DNA from 2 places in the Thalassotalea hakodatensis genome. Region 1 is predicted to be linked to the other one. Evidence: riboswitches for the same ligand, from Rfam matches in the RefSeq annotation. Region 1 holds a riboswitch; the other holds the start of a gene.
What was found. A riboswitch is a leader RNA that binds a small molecule or an ion and turns the genes downstream of it on or off. The one in region 1 is predicted to bind thiamine pyrophosphate.

Region 1 (6,198 bases):
TCATGTTGAACCGGTGTTTTTATTAGCTGATTATTATGTGAAAGCAAAAGATGCTGGTCGCGCATTAACGGTTATCAATAATGCATTAGCCGGCCCTCACGAAAATAATACGAATGTTCAATTAGTTAAAATGCAATTGTTACTCGATAATCGTGATGCAGCACGGGCTAAAAGGTTGTTGAATGAGATGGATACTGACGCATTAAATGAAAACTTGCTTGCCGGCATTCACGGACGTATTGCACTGCTTGACAGTAAATTACCTGAGGCGGTAAAAGGGTTAACAAAGTACTATAAAGGTTATCCAAGTAGTCAAAATGCGGTATTGCTTGCAATTGCTCGAAGTCGCTCTGGTGATCAGAAAGATGCGATAGCTGGGCTAGAAAAACACTTAGAAACTCATGAAAATGATTTACCCGCACGTAATCTGCTTGCCAATTATTATGTGAAACAAAGCAGTTCAAAAGCTATTGCTCAATATGAGCAGTTAGTGAGTAAGCAACCTTTAAACGTCGTCGCGTTAAATAATCTGGCGTGGTTGTCATTAGAAAATAACCAACTAGATAAAGCGGAAACTTATGCGAAGAAAGCATATGAACTCGCACCCAATGTGCCTAATATTGCCGACACTTATGCAAAAGTATTGTGGGCATCTGGTGATAAGCGTGAAGCGCTAAATAAATCGAAAGAAGCTTATGATTTATCTAAAGGACAAGACGTAGACATTTCGTTAAATTACGTTGAACACTTACTTGAAAATAGCCGTAAGAATGAAGCGAAATCTGTACTATTAAAAGTAAAACCAGTAACAGAAGCACAAAAAACGAAAACCACTGAGTTGTTAAATAAAATCTAGTATTGAAGGAACGATCATGAATAATAATAAAAAATTAACACTTTCTATTGCGGTAGCAGTTGCACTAGGTTTATCAGCATGCGGTGATAAATCTTCGCAAGAATACATCCAGATGGGTGAAAAATCGATTGAGAACGCAAATACTGCTGAGGCTATTGTACAATTTAAAAACGCGGTAAGGGTCGAGCCTAAAAGTGTTGCGGCCAGAACGCACTTAGGCCTAGCCTACGTTAAACAAGGTGCATACGCTAATGCTGAAAAGGAATTAGAAAGAGCACTCGAACTTGGGGCAAGTGATGACAGTGTGGTGGTGAACTTAGCACTTGCCAGAGGTAAGCTAGAAGATCATACCGGGTTGCAATTACTTATCGACAATAACAGCAACATGAGTGATGAAACCTATCAAGGGGTGCTTTATTATGCGGGCACTGCGGCTTTAGATGAAAACGATTTAGCGACTGGCCAAGACTTACTAGGCCAAGCAATCTCTATCGCACCAGAAAGTCGTTTTGGTCAGCTATCAAAGGCGTACTTATCTTATGTAGAAAAATCATATGCTGAAAGTGAACAAATCACCAAAGCATTATTAGAAAAGTCGCCAAAAGATGCGGAAGCACTGGTTATATTAGGTCATACTTACTTTGCCCAAAAGAACTTCTCAGACGCTAATGATACTTTTGCTAAGCACGTAAAAATGGTTCCAGAAGATTATCCCGTTTTACTTTTTCAAATTAATTCATTATTACACGCTGAAAAATTTACCGAAGCTGAGCCGCTATTAGATAAAGTGATGTCACGTTTCAAAAGTTTATCGTTGGCACATCAATATAAATCTCAAATCGAATATCATAAGCAAAACTATCGTGATGCTTTATTTCATGCTGAAGAGGCGAACAAAGGTAGTTTAGAATTTGCAGTGGCGCGTATGATTGCTGGGGTGAGCGCTTATCAATTAAATGAAATTGAACAGTCATATGCCAACTTAAAAATGGTAGAAGACGCATTGCCGTTAACACATCCCGTACAAAAATTATTAGCAATTGTACGTGTGAAGTTAGGATATACCGATGAAGCGGCCGAAACCTTTAATTTAATGGAAGGTTTAACGGAGGCTGATGTCGCTTTTTTACAAGAAACAAGTGCCGCTCTGGTTGATTCTAATGATTTTAATACCGCTAAAGATTTATTAGAAAAAGCCCAACAACTAGATCCTGAAAATGCGAATGTGGCAGCACAGAAAGGGGCAATGTTGTTATCTCAGCAAGATGTTTCAGGGTTAAGCTCTTTAGAGCAAGCTTTGAGCATAGATCCATCATTAGCCGATGTTGAATTTTCATTAGCTTTACAATATTTACGTTTTGATCAAGTTGAAAAAGCACAATCAATTGCAACGGAATGGATCGCAAGTACCGATAAAAAATCAACAGGTCATTTACTGCAAGGTATTATTAATACTAAAAAAGGCGCTACTAATGACGCTAAAGAAGACTTCGAAACAGTATTAACGTTAGAACCAGAGAATATTTCCGCGTTATACAACCTTGCAAGGTTAAATGAAAAAGACGATGTTGCTAAAGCAAAAACGTTATACGAAAAGTTAATCGTATTGTCTCCTAGTCACTTAGGAGGGCTGAACCGATATAGTTTATTGCAACAAGGGCAAAACAACTCTGCTGAATCGATCACTTTTTTAGAAAGGCTAATAACAGAAGAAAAAGACAACATTAATTTAATGTTAGGATTAGCGCAAAATTATCGCCTTAATAATGATTTACCAAAAGCCATTGAAACGTTAACGAATATTGAAAACAGAGATGATTTACCCGATGCTTATTGGATCATATTAGGTGATAGTTATCTTCAAAATAAGAACTTATCTGCTGCGAAAGCTACGTTTTCTAAAGCAATTGAACAGTTTCCAAAGAACTTTATCTTGCATTTACGCTATATAGGCGTCTTAGAAATAGAGCAATCGTTTGATCTTGCCTTACAAGCGGCAGAAGATGCTTATCAAGTGTTTCCTGGCAATACAAGAATAGAAATGTTGATTGCTTATTATGAGGCACGTAACAAAAATGAACGAGGCAGTAAAAAATATTTAACTAAACTAGCCGATAAAGGTGTTGAACACCCGTTTATTAATGCCATTGCCGGGCAAGTAGCAGTACTTGAGAAAGATTATGAAGCGGCGGTGGAACACTTTTCTGAAGCCTATTCGTTAGAAAATAGTGCGCAAAATGCAATCTATTTAGCGAGGGCGTTACGATTTACCGGTAAACAGAAAGAAGCAGAAACCGTGCTTGAAAAACATTTAGCAACAGAGCCAAATGTGAAAATGCGCATGTTATTAGCGAGTTTATATACTGAAAACAGCGCTGATAAGAAAATCGATCAATATGAATTGGCTTTGCAAGAATCACCAGATAATTTAATTATCTTAAATAATCTGGCGTGGGCCCATTATACGCAAAATAATCTAGCTAAAGCGAAGCAATATATTTCAAAAGCGTATGACGTTAAGTCTGATTACTTACCCGTTTTGGAAACGTATGGCGTTATATTACATGCGTTACAAGATGAGAAAAGCGAAGACATTTTGAAGCAAGCGGTAAATGCTGGCAGCACTGATGTTAAAACTCAATTAGCTTATGCTGAAGTGTTAATTCGCAAGGGTGATCACGATAAAGCTAAATTAGTTTTAGATAATATCGCCGTGAAAAATGCAGATGTTCAACGTGATATTTCTAAGTTACGTAGTCAAATGTAGTTACACATAAGGTGCACAGGATTATATCGTGTGCACCTTAGCGTTTTGTTACCACCGCCAGCCCGATTCTACTTCCCTACTGATAATAAAAAAACACCACCTTTTTTAGTAGAGTAAAATCAGTTGATTACAGCGTTATATAACTTTACCTATGTCGAAGTGACTATTTAATACTGTACTTTTTGTTATAACTTGTTAGTATCGCCGCCAAGCCAAGGGGTGCAATGCTTTTACGAGCATTTGCTGAGAGAATTTACCCTTATTACCTGATGCGGATAATGCCGATGTAGGGATGGTTAATTGAATGACCTTTATGCACTCTGCTGTATATTTCATCTCAATTGCTTCTTCCTTATCCGGCTAAGTCGAGAGTTGAATGAAGTTATCACAAATATCACTTGCTATTACCTCCTTAGTTTTTGCCCATAGCGCTATTGCTAGTGAGCAAAAAATTGAAAATCAATTGTCAGAAAACCAAGTTTCAGATGTTGAAGTGTTGACAGTTCATGGGGACTACCGAGCGAGAAATTTACAGAAAACGCCCGCTTCGTTATCTATTTTATCAACACAAGACATCAGTAATCGTCATGCACAAAACCTAGAAGATATTATTGGTGCCGTAGCGAACGTTAATTTTGCGAGTGGCTCTCAACGAGCACGTTATTATCAAATTCGTGGTATTGGTGAACGAAGTCAATTTAAAGAGCCGATAAACCAGTCAGTAGGTGTGTTGGTTGATGATATTGATTTAGCAGGTATTGCCAGTATTTCATCTACCTTTGATATGGAACAAGTAGAGTTTTTCCGTGGCCCACAAGGGACAAGATTTGGTGCAAACGCGCTTGCAGGTCTAATTTATATGACATCTAACGCGCCGAGCGACGATTTTGAAGGTGCGGTACGCGCAAGTATCGGTAACTATGGTACATACGGTACATCTTTAATGTTATCAGGCCCGGCTTCAGATTCGGTTAATTATCGATTTGTGGCTGAAAAGAATATCAGTGATGGATACATGGAGAATCAATATTTAGGTGTTGATGACACAAATAACCGTGATGAATTGACCTTACGAGGTAAGTTAGCGATTACTGCAACAGATAACTTACAAGTTGACTTAACTGTACTGTATGCAGATTTTGACAATGGCTATGATGCGTTTTCATTGGATAATAATCGTACCACGTTGTCTGATGAACCAGGTTTTGATCAACAAAAAACACGCGCAGTGAGCAGTAAGTTTACATACAGTGGTTTTGATAACATGGATATGTTAACGATTGTCACTCATGCAAATTCTGATTTAGCATATGGATTTGACGAAGATTGGAGCTATGCTGATATTCATCCTGGGTCATATGTATCTAAGGATTATTACTTCCGTGAACGAGAAAACACCACCGCCGAAATACGTTTTGTATCAAAAGACAGTGCAAAGCTATTCGGCCATTCAGATTGGGTGTTTGGTTTATACGTAAAAAATGATCAAGAAGCATTAACCCGAGAATACACCTACTTAACTAGTGATTTTACCTCAAGTTTCGACGCTGATAACTATGCCGTATATGGACAATTAGACAGTCAATTAAACGATAAGTGGTCACTTACCTCTGGTTTACGCTTTGAACAGCGTAAAACCCAATATCATAATAGCGACAATGTTGCTTTTTCTCCAAGTGATTCAGTGTTAGGTGGTAAGTTAGTACTTGCTTATCAAATTGATTCAAGGTCTATGACTTATGCATCCATTAATCGTGGTTTTAAAGCAGGTAGTGTGAATAGCGATGGTAGCTTGTCAGAACATTTGCGTAGTTTTGAACCAGAATTTTTATGGAATTACGAACTTGGCTATAAAACGTCATTTTTAAATGACAAAGCTTTTGTGCGTACTGCAGTCTTTTACATGGATCGCGATGATATTCAGATCAGCAGCTATCACTTAGATGAACGAAATGACGGTAGCTCAGAGTTTATCAGTTATTGGACGAATGCAGCCAGCGGCAAAAACTACGGTGTAGAAGTAGAGTTCTCGTGGGATGTATTAGATACCGTGAATATTTATGGTAGTGCGGGTTTACTAGAAACTGAATATCAAGGCTTTTCATATGAAGATGGCAGCATTGAAACAGGTCGAGAACAAGCGCATGCGCCAAATTATCAGTTTAGCTTCGGCGTTAATTATTATCCTAGTGAACAATGGCATGTCAATGTGAGCGTTGATGGCAAAGACAGTTTCTATTTTTCTGATAGCCATGATCAAAAATCACAGAATGTTGCGTTATTGCACGGTGCAATTCGTTATGTACAGCCAAATTGGCAAGCAAAACTATGCGTGCGTAATGTATTCGATAAAACCTACGAAACACGTGGCTTTTATTTTGGGAATGATCCACGTGACGGTTATACGCCAAAAGCATATTATCAACTCGGTGAACCCGCTGTATTTGGTGTAACCTTAGATTACCAATTTTAAACACGATAACCTATAGAAGGAGACTTTATGGATATTTCAATTGAAATTAGTCTTTATCCATTAGCACAAGAAAAGTTTAAACCTGAAATATGGGCTTTTATT
Region 2 (6,198 bases), 450 kb from region 1:
ATTTTGATGAATCCATACGCAAATTGGATTGCAGCACAGGTATCGCAAATTCCTACTCCTGGTTCAATTATGCTATTTGGTTTAGCATTAGCAGGTTTAGCAACGGCGCGTCGTAAAGCGTAAGTACGTGCTTGTTGTGTTATTATAAGGGTTAGCTGAGGCTAGCCCTTTTTTGTTTGGAGTGTAAACATGTTTAGAGGTGTGTTGTTTATATTGGTTTGCTTAATGAGTGTATCTCATGCACAGGAACAACCAGAGGTAAAACTATCAAAACATCCTGAAACGTTTGGCAAGGTATCAAATAGCGTTATTTTTCTTGATGTACTTGTTAATGAACATGGTAAGGTCGAAGAGGTAAAATTATCGAATGCTGAACAATATAATTCTTTTAACCAATTTGCACTGCTTCGTACGAAAAAGACGAGTTTTCCTGTTAAGTACGAACAGGGTGTACCAGTTAAGTATTGGATCAAAAAACATAAAGTTCAATACCAAGTTAAGCCAATGAAAACAAAGTAACTTACTCAATAAAAATAACTAACTGAGTTGCGTAGTTAGCATGGTTTAAGGTGCTTGATAAGCGTATCATACGTTTGTTGTTTGCTTAACGATAAGGCTGACTTTTCTATTGAATTGATTAACTGATATGCTTGGCAGTTCATCTGTTGTTTGACGTACAATTGACTTAATCTAAATTTTATCAGCAAAATTTTATTTGAATCTTGCGCTTGTTGGGAAAATGACAGTGCTTTTTCAAAATACAACGTAGCCGTGTTTAACTGTGCTAACTGTTCATAAATATCGGCAAGATTATATCGAATAACCCCTTGTTGCTGCTTATTACCTACTATGTCTCCCCAATAAAGTGCTGCCTTCCAACGCTGCTCAGCTTCTTGATACTTTTGCAATTTTGCAGCCGCATGCCCTAAATTACCATGTAATTCTGTTTTAAAGAGCGCGTTTTTACTGTCTTTAAATTTCACGGTTAACTGAGACAACAGTGAATAGGCCTGCTGTACCTCGCCGTATTGCATTGTTAAATTGGCTAACTCTACAAGTCGCATAGGAGAGGGAAATATTTCATTCATCTGCTTGAGTAAGGTTATCGCCTTTTCGGCATATATTTTTGTTTTTTCGGATTTTCCGAAAGCTCTTAACGATTTTGCATGGTAAATATAAACGGTAATCTTAAAGGGGATTGGTAGGTTGTCGTGGCTTAGCCATTTAGTTGTTTCTTCGAGTAACGATTTATTACGTTGTAAGTTAAATAACGCAACAAATCGATATTGAAGTAAGTCATATTTAACCAATTCACTTTGGTTTTTTTTACTGAGCTCAAGGTCTATTCGAGACAAGCAATCGATAGGTGAAGTAATACATACACTGTCTATCGATTTTTCTTTGAAATTATCGGTAGATGACTTAGTTAAGGCATGAGCAACAAGCGTATTAAATACGCTTATCGTTAAAAAAGCATAACGTAACGTTAACGTTTTTAACAATCGTTGCTTCATTTTTCATACAGCCGTTTAACTACCTAATATGTTCATAGTATTGATATAAAAGTTTTTATCAACAACAAAAGTTGGATCTTTTTGACTAATTTGTACATTTGTCCATGTAGTTGTTGGGCTAAGCCATTGCATTTTATCGTTAATTTTTACTTTTACAGGCATATCAAAGCCAGGCTTTACATTGCTCCAACGTACGCGTAATTGCTCGCCTTTTAAAAAATATTCTAACGTGGGAACACGGTTGTCACGCAGATATTGATCAAAAATGTTTGATAGCGACTTACCTGTTTTGTTTTCCATGTATTGTTCAATTTGCTGCGTTGTCACGGTTTGATGATAAAATTGTTTTCCTAAACCACGTAAGGTTTCTCGCCATAAATCATCGTTATTTACAATTTGACGAATGGTATGCAGCATATTTCCGCCTTTATCATACATATCGCTAGAGCCTTCACTATGCACGTGGTATTCACCAATAATAGCTTTTTGGTTTTGTATGTTAATACGTTGGCCACGCGTATAACCAAACGCAGCTTCTTTGCCATAGTGGTATTCTAAAAATAAACTTTCAGAGTAATTGGTAAAGCTTTCGTGGATCCACATATCAGCAATGTCTTTACTGGTAATGTTATTGGCGAACCATTCATGACCCGTTTCGTGCACGATAATAAAATCAAATAACATACCTGCACCCGTCAAACTGCGATCTCTGCCAAGGTAGCCATTTTGATATCCGTTACCATAGGTTACAGAGCTTTGGTGTTCCATACCTAAATAAGGGGCTTCAACTAATTTATAGCTGTCTTCGTAAAAAGGATATGGTCCAAACCAGTGTTCTAGCGCTTCAATGGTGCGCTTAGCATCTTTAAATTGTTCTTGAGCTTTTTCAAGGTTGTCACGCAGTACCCAGTAATCCATATCAAGCACACCTTTTTCCCCTTGATACTTTTCACCGAAGTGGACGTAATCACCGATATTAATATTTACCCCGTAATTATTAATTGGATTAACAACTTGCCAGTGGTAGGTTTTGGTTTGTTTTTCTTTATTATGATCAATTGCTAACAAACGACCATTAGATACGTCAACTAAGTGTTCTGGTACTTCAACACTCATCTTGATACCCTGATCAGGCTCATCGTAGCCATGGTCTTTATTAGGCCACCAAATACTTGCGCCAATGCCTTGATTGCTTGAGGCGATAAAATCAATACCGTTGCTATCTTTTTTCCATGTGATACCACCGTCCCAAGGGGCACGTTTTGCCACTTGCGGTTTACCTGAAAAGTGTAGGACTACTTGTTGTTCACTACCTATAGGAGCGTTGTTTAACGTGTGGATAAAATAACTGTAGCCATCTTGGTCGATGTTTAATACTTGGCCTTTTTGTGTTGCTTTTGTCAGCTTCATCGGGGGTTGTAATTCAATTTGCAGACGATCAGTTTTGCTAATAACACGATAACTTACAGTATTGGTACCTGCGATGGTTCGAGTAGAAGGATCTACTTCAATCGCTAAATGATAATGACTTAAATCCCACCACTGACGCTCAGGTGTGATTGAACCGCGTAACACGTCTTGGCGTGTAGTTTCGCCATTAGTGCCAAATAAATTATCAGCCATTGTGATAGGTGATTGTAGTGTAAGAGCTGTTGTTAAAGTGAGTAAACTCAGTGCAATTTTTTTCATCATAATGTCTTCTTTTTGATTTTATGTATACTGTATAATTTTTGTTGGTTTTTCTCTATCTTAGCCTGAATTAATCTTGCAGGCTACCGTAACATTCTCTAGAATTAGTCAGGTGAGTAATGTTACTTGAAAAAGTAAACTAACATTATCAATCTTGTCGGAGTGCCATTGGGCTGAGATCGCGTAAGCGGGATCCGTAGAACCTGATCTGAGTAATTTCAGCGAAGGAAACAAGGGAAATATCGATTTTATATTTTCTTGATCTACCCCAACTCCGCCTTATAAATCTGCATTGCTGTTAATTTCATTAACGCAATACGAAATCAAATAAAAGGTGAGAGAACAATGAGTTCATTAACAAAACGTGAGCGTCGTCAACAAGCAGAACAATTCTTAGAAAATGTTTCTGGTCAAAGCTATCCAAATTCAAATAAAGTTTATGTCGAGGGCAACTTACACGATATTCGTGTAGGGATGCGTGAAATATCAGTAGCAGACACTTTTGTTGGTGGCAGTGAAGAAAACCCGCTATTCGAGCCTAACGAACCTATACGTGTATACGATACTTCTGGTGTTTATACCGATCCAGCGGTTAACGTGGATGTACATGTTGGCTTACCAAAATTACGTGCTGAATGGATTGCAGCACGTGAAGATAGCGAATGTATCGCGGGAGCATCATCCGGGTATAGTCAAACAAGGTTAGCGGATGAAGGCTTAGACCATATTCGCTTTGAAAATCTACCGAAAATTCGTAAGGCAAAGCAAGGTAAAAATGTCACGCAAATGCATTATGCACGCCAAGGCATCATTACACCTGAAATGGAGTACATTGCGATACGTGAAAATACCAAGCGTGCTGAAATGAAGGATGAAATTTTAAAGCACCAACATGCTGGTCGATCATTTGGTGCTCAAATACCTGAGCAGATCACGGCCGAGTTTGTCCGTAAAGAAGTGGCAGAAGGACGTGCAATTATCCCTGCAAATATCAATCACCCTGAAACTGAACCAATGATTATAGGGCGAAACTTTCTCATTAAAGTGAATGCTAATATCGGTAATTCAGCGGTGTCATCTTCCATTGAAGAAGAAGTTGAAAAGTTGGTTTGGTCTACTAAATGGGGTGCAGATACAGTAATGGACCTGTCAACAGGCCGATATATTCATGAAACACGAGAATGGATCATTCGTAATTCACCGGTCCCTATTGGTACAGTGCCTATTTATCAAGCGTTAGAGAAAGTAAATGGGGTAGCAGAAGATCTCACTTGGGAAGTCTTTCGAGACACCCTAATTGAACAAGCAGAACAAGGTGTGGATTATTTTACCATTCATGCTGGCGTATTATTGCGCTATGTACCAATGACGGCAAAACGTGTAACAGGTATTGTATCTCGTGGTGGTTCAATCATGGCTAAATGGTGTTTGTCTCATCATAAAGAGAGCTTTTTATATACGCATTTTGAAGATATTTGCCAAATATGCAAACAATATGATGTTGCCTTTTCATTAGGTGATGGTTTACGCCCAGGGTCTATTGCTGATGCCAATGATGAAGCACAGTTTAGTGAGTTAAGAACGTTAGGTGAGTTAACTAAAATTGCTTGGCAGCACGATGTTCAAGTGATGATTGAAGGCCCTGGTCATGTGCCATTACATATGATCAAAGAAAACATGGAAGAGCAGCTTACACATTGTCACGAAGCGCCTTTTTATACGTTAGGCCCATTAACAACGGATATTGCGCCAGGATATGATCATATTACATCTGGTATAGGTGCGGCTAACATTGGCTGGTATGGTTGCGCTATGCTGTGTTATGTAACGCCTAAAGAACACTTAGGGCTGCCGAATAAAGAAGATGTTAAGGAAGGTTTGATCACCTATAAAATTGCCGCTCATGCTGGTGATTTAGCGAAAGGACATCCAGGGGCACAAATTCGTGACAATGCATTATCAAAAGCACGCTTCGAATTTCGTTGGCATGATCAGTTCAACTTAGGTTTAGACCCTGAACGTGCACGCCAATATCATGATGAAACGTTACCGCAAGAGTCAGGAAAAATTGCGCATTTTTGTTCTATGTGCGGGCCTAAATTTTGCTCGATGAAAATCACGCAAGATGTAAGGGATTATGCTGCTAAATTAGAGGCAGAAAATGGTGAATCTATTTCGATAAAATTACTAGATGAAACGGTTACTGCTGATCTTTCAGCCTTAGAAAGTGCTGAACGAGGGATGGCAGAAAAGTCGCAGGAATTTAAAGATTCAGGCAGCGAAATATACCATGTTGCCAAATAAGCATCAGTCGGAACATATGGCTGAAATTGCCATTGTTGGTGCGGGTTTAATGGGGCGTTTAGCTGCGGTTTCACTTGCACGTGAAGGGCATAAAGTAACTTTAATTGATAAAGATGATATCAACGGGACAAACAGCGCCGCTTATGCGGCGGCTGGCATGCTAACCCCTTTAGGTGAGGCAATGCATTGTGATGCAAATATTGTTGAAATGGGCTTTATTTCGTTAGCACTTTGGCCCACTTTATTATCAAATCTTGCAAGTTATACTTACTTTCAGCAACAAGGTTCTATTATGGTTGCGCACGAGCAAGACCATTCTGAATTACTACGATATAAGCGATTTTTACAACAGCACTATGCTAATCACGCGGTGCAAGAGCTGGATCGTCAGCGATTGGTGAATCTAGAGCCAGAGCTCTCAAGGCACTTTAATCAGGGACTTTTTCTACCGGAAGAAGGGCAGCTTGGAAATCGTAAATTACTATTAGCGCTAGAAGAAGAAATAAAAACGTTAGCTGTTGAGTGGCTAACCGTATCCAATGTAAGCGCAATAAAGCAAGTAAATAATTGTGTTGAGCTAACGATTAATGACGAGCAACGTACGGTTGAGTTAGTGATAGATTGCCGAGGTACTGGTGCGAGACAGGCTGTAGCCCAACAGGCAATGCCATTAAATGATTTACGAGCAGTT

Region 2: another riboswitch for thiamine pyrophosphate. It lies ahead of thiC (phosphomethylpyrimidine synthase ThiC); the one in region 1 lies ahead of QUE72_RS01090 (TonB-dependent receptor).

The regions. Positions count from the first base shown of each region.
Region 1 covers NZ_AP027365.1:259,085-265,282, forward strand. The annotation lists gene prsT (XrtA/PEP-CTERM system TPR-repeat protein PrsT) at 1-856, shown strand, start outside; gene prsT (XrtA/PEP-CTERM system TPR-repeat protein PrsT) at 873-3,623, shown strand; TPP riboswitch at 3,829-3,933, shown strand; gene QUE72_RS01090 (TonB-dependent receptor) at 4,000-6,096, shown strand; gene QUE72_RS01095 (hypothetical protein) at 6,124-6,198, shown strand, end outside.
Region 2 covers NZ_AP027365.1:4,080,312-4,086,509, reverse strand. The annotation lists gene QUE72_RS18120 (trypsin-like serine protease) at 1-123, shown strand, start outside; gene QUE72_RS18115 (energy transducer TonB) at 226-519, shown strand; gene QUE72_RS18110 (tetratricopeptide repeat protein) at 555-1,514, opposite strand; gene QUE72_RS18105 (M1 family metallopeptidase) at 1,530-3,206, opposite strand; TPP riboswitch at 3,352-3,450, shown strand; gene thiC (phosphomethylpyrimidine synthase ThiC) at 3,549-5,507, shown strand; gene thiO (glycine oxidase ThiO) at 5,494-6,198, shown strand, end outside.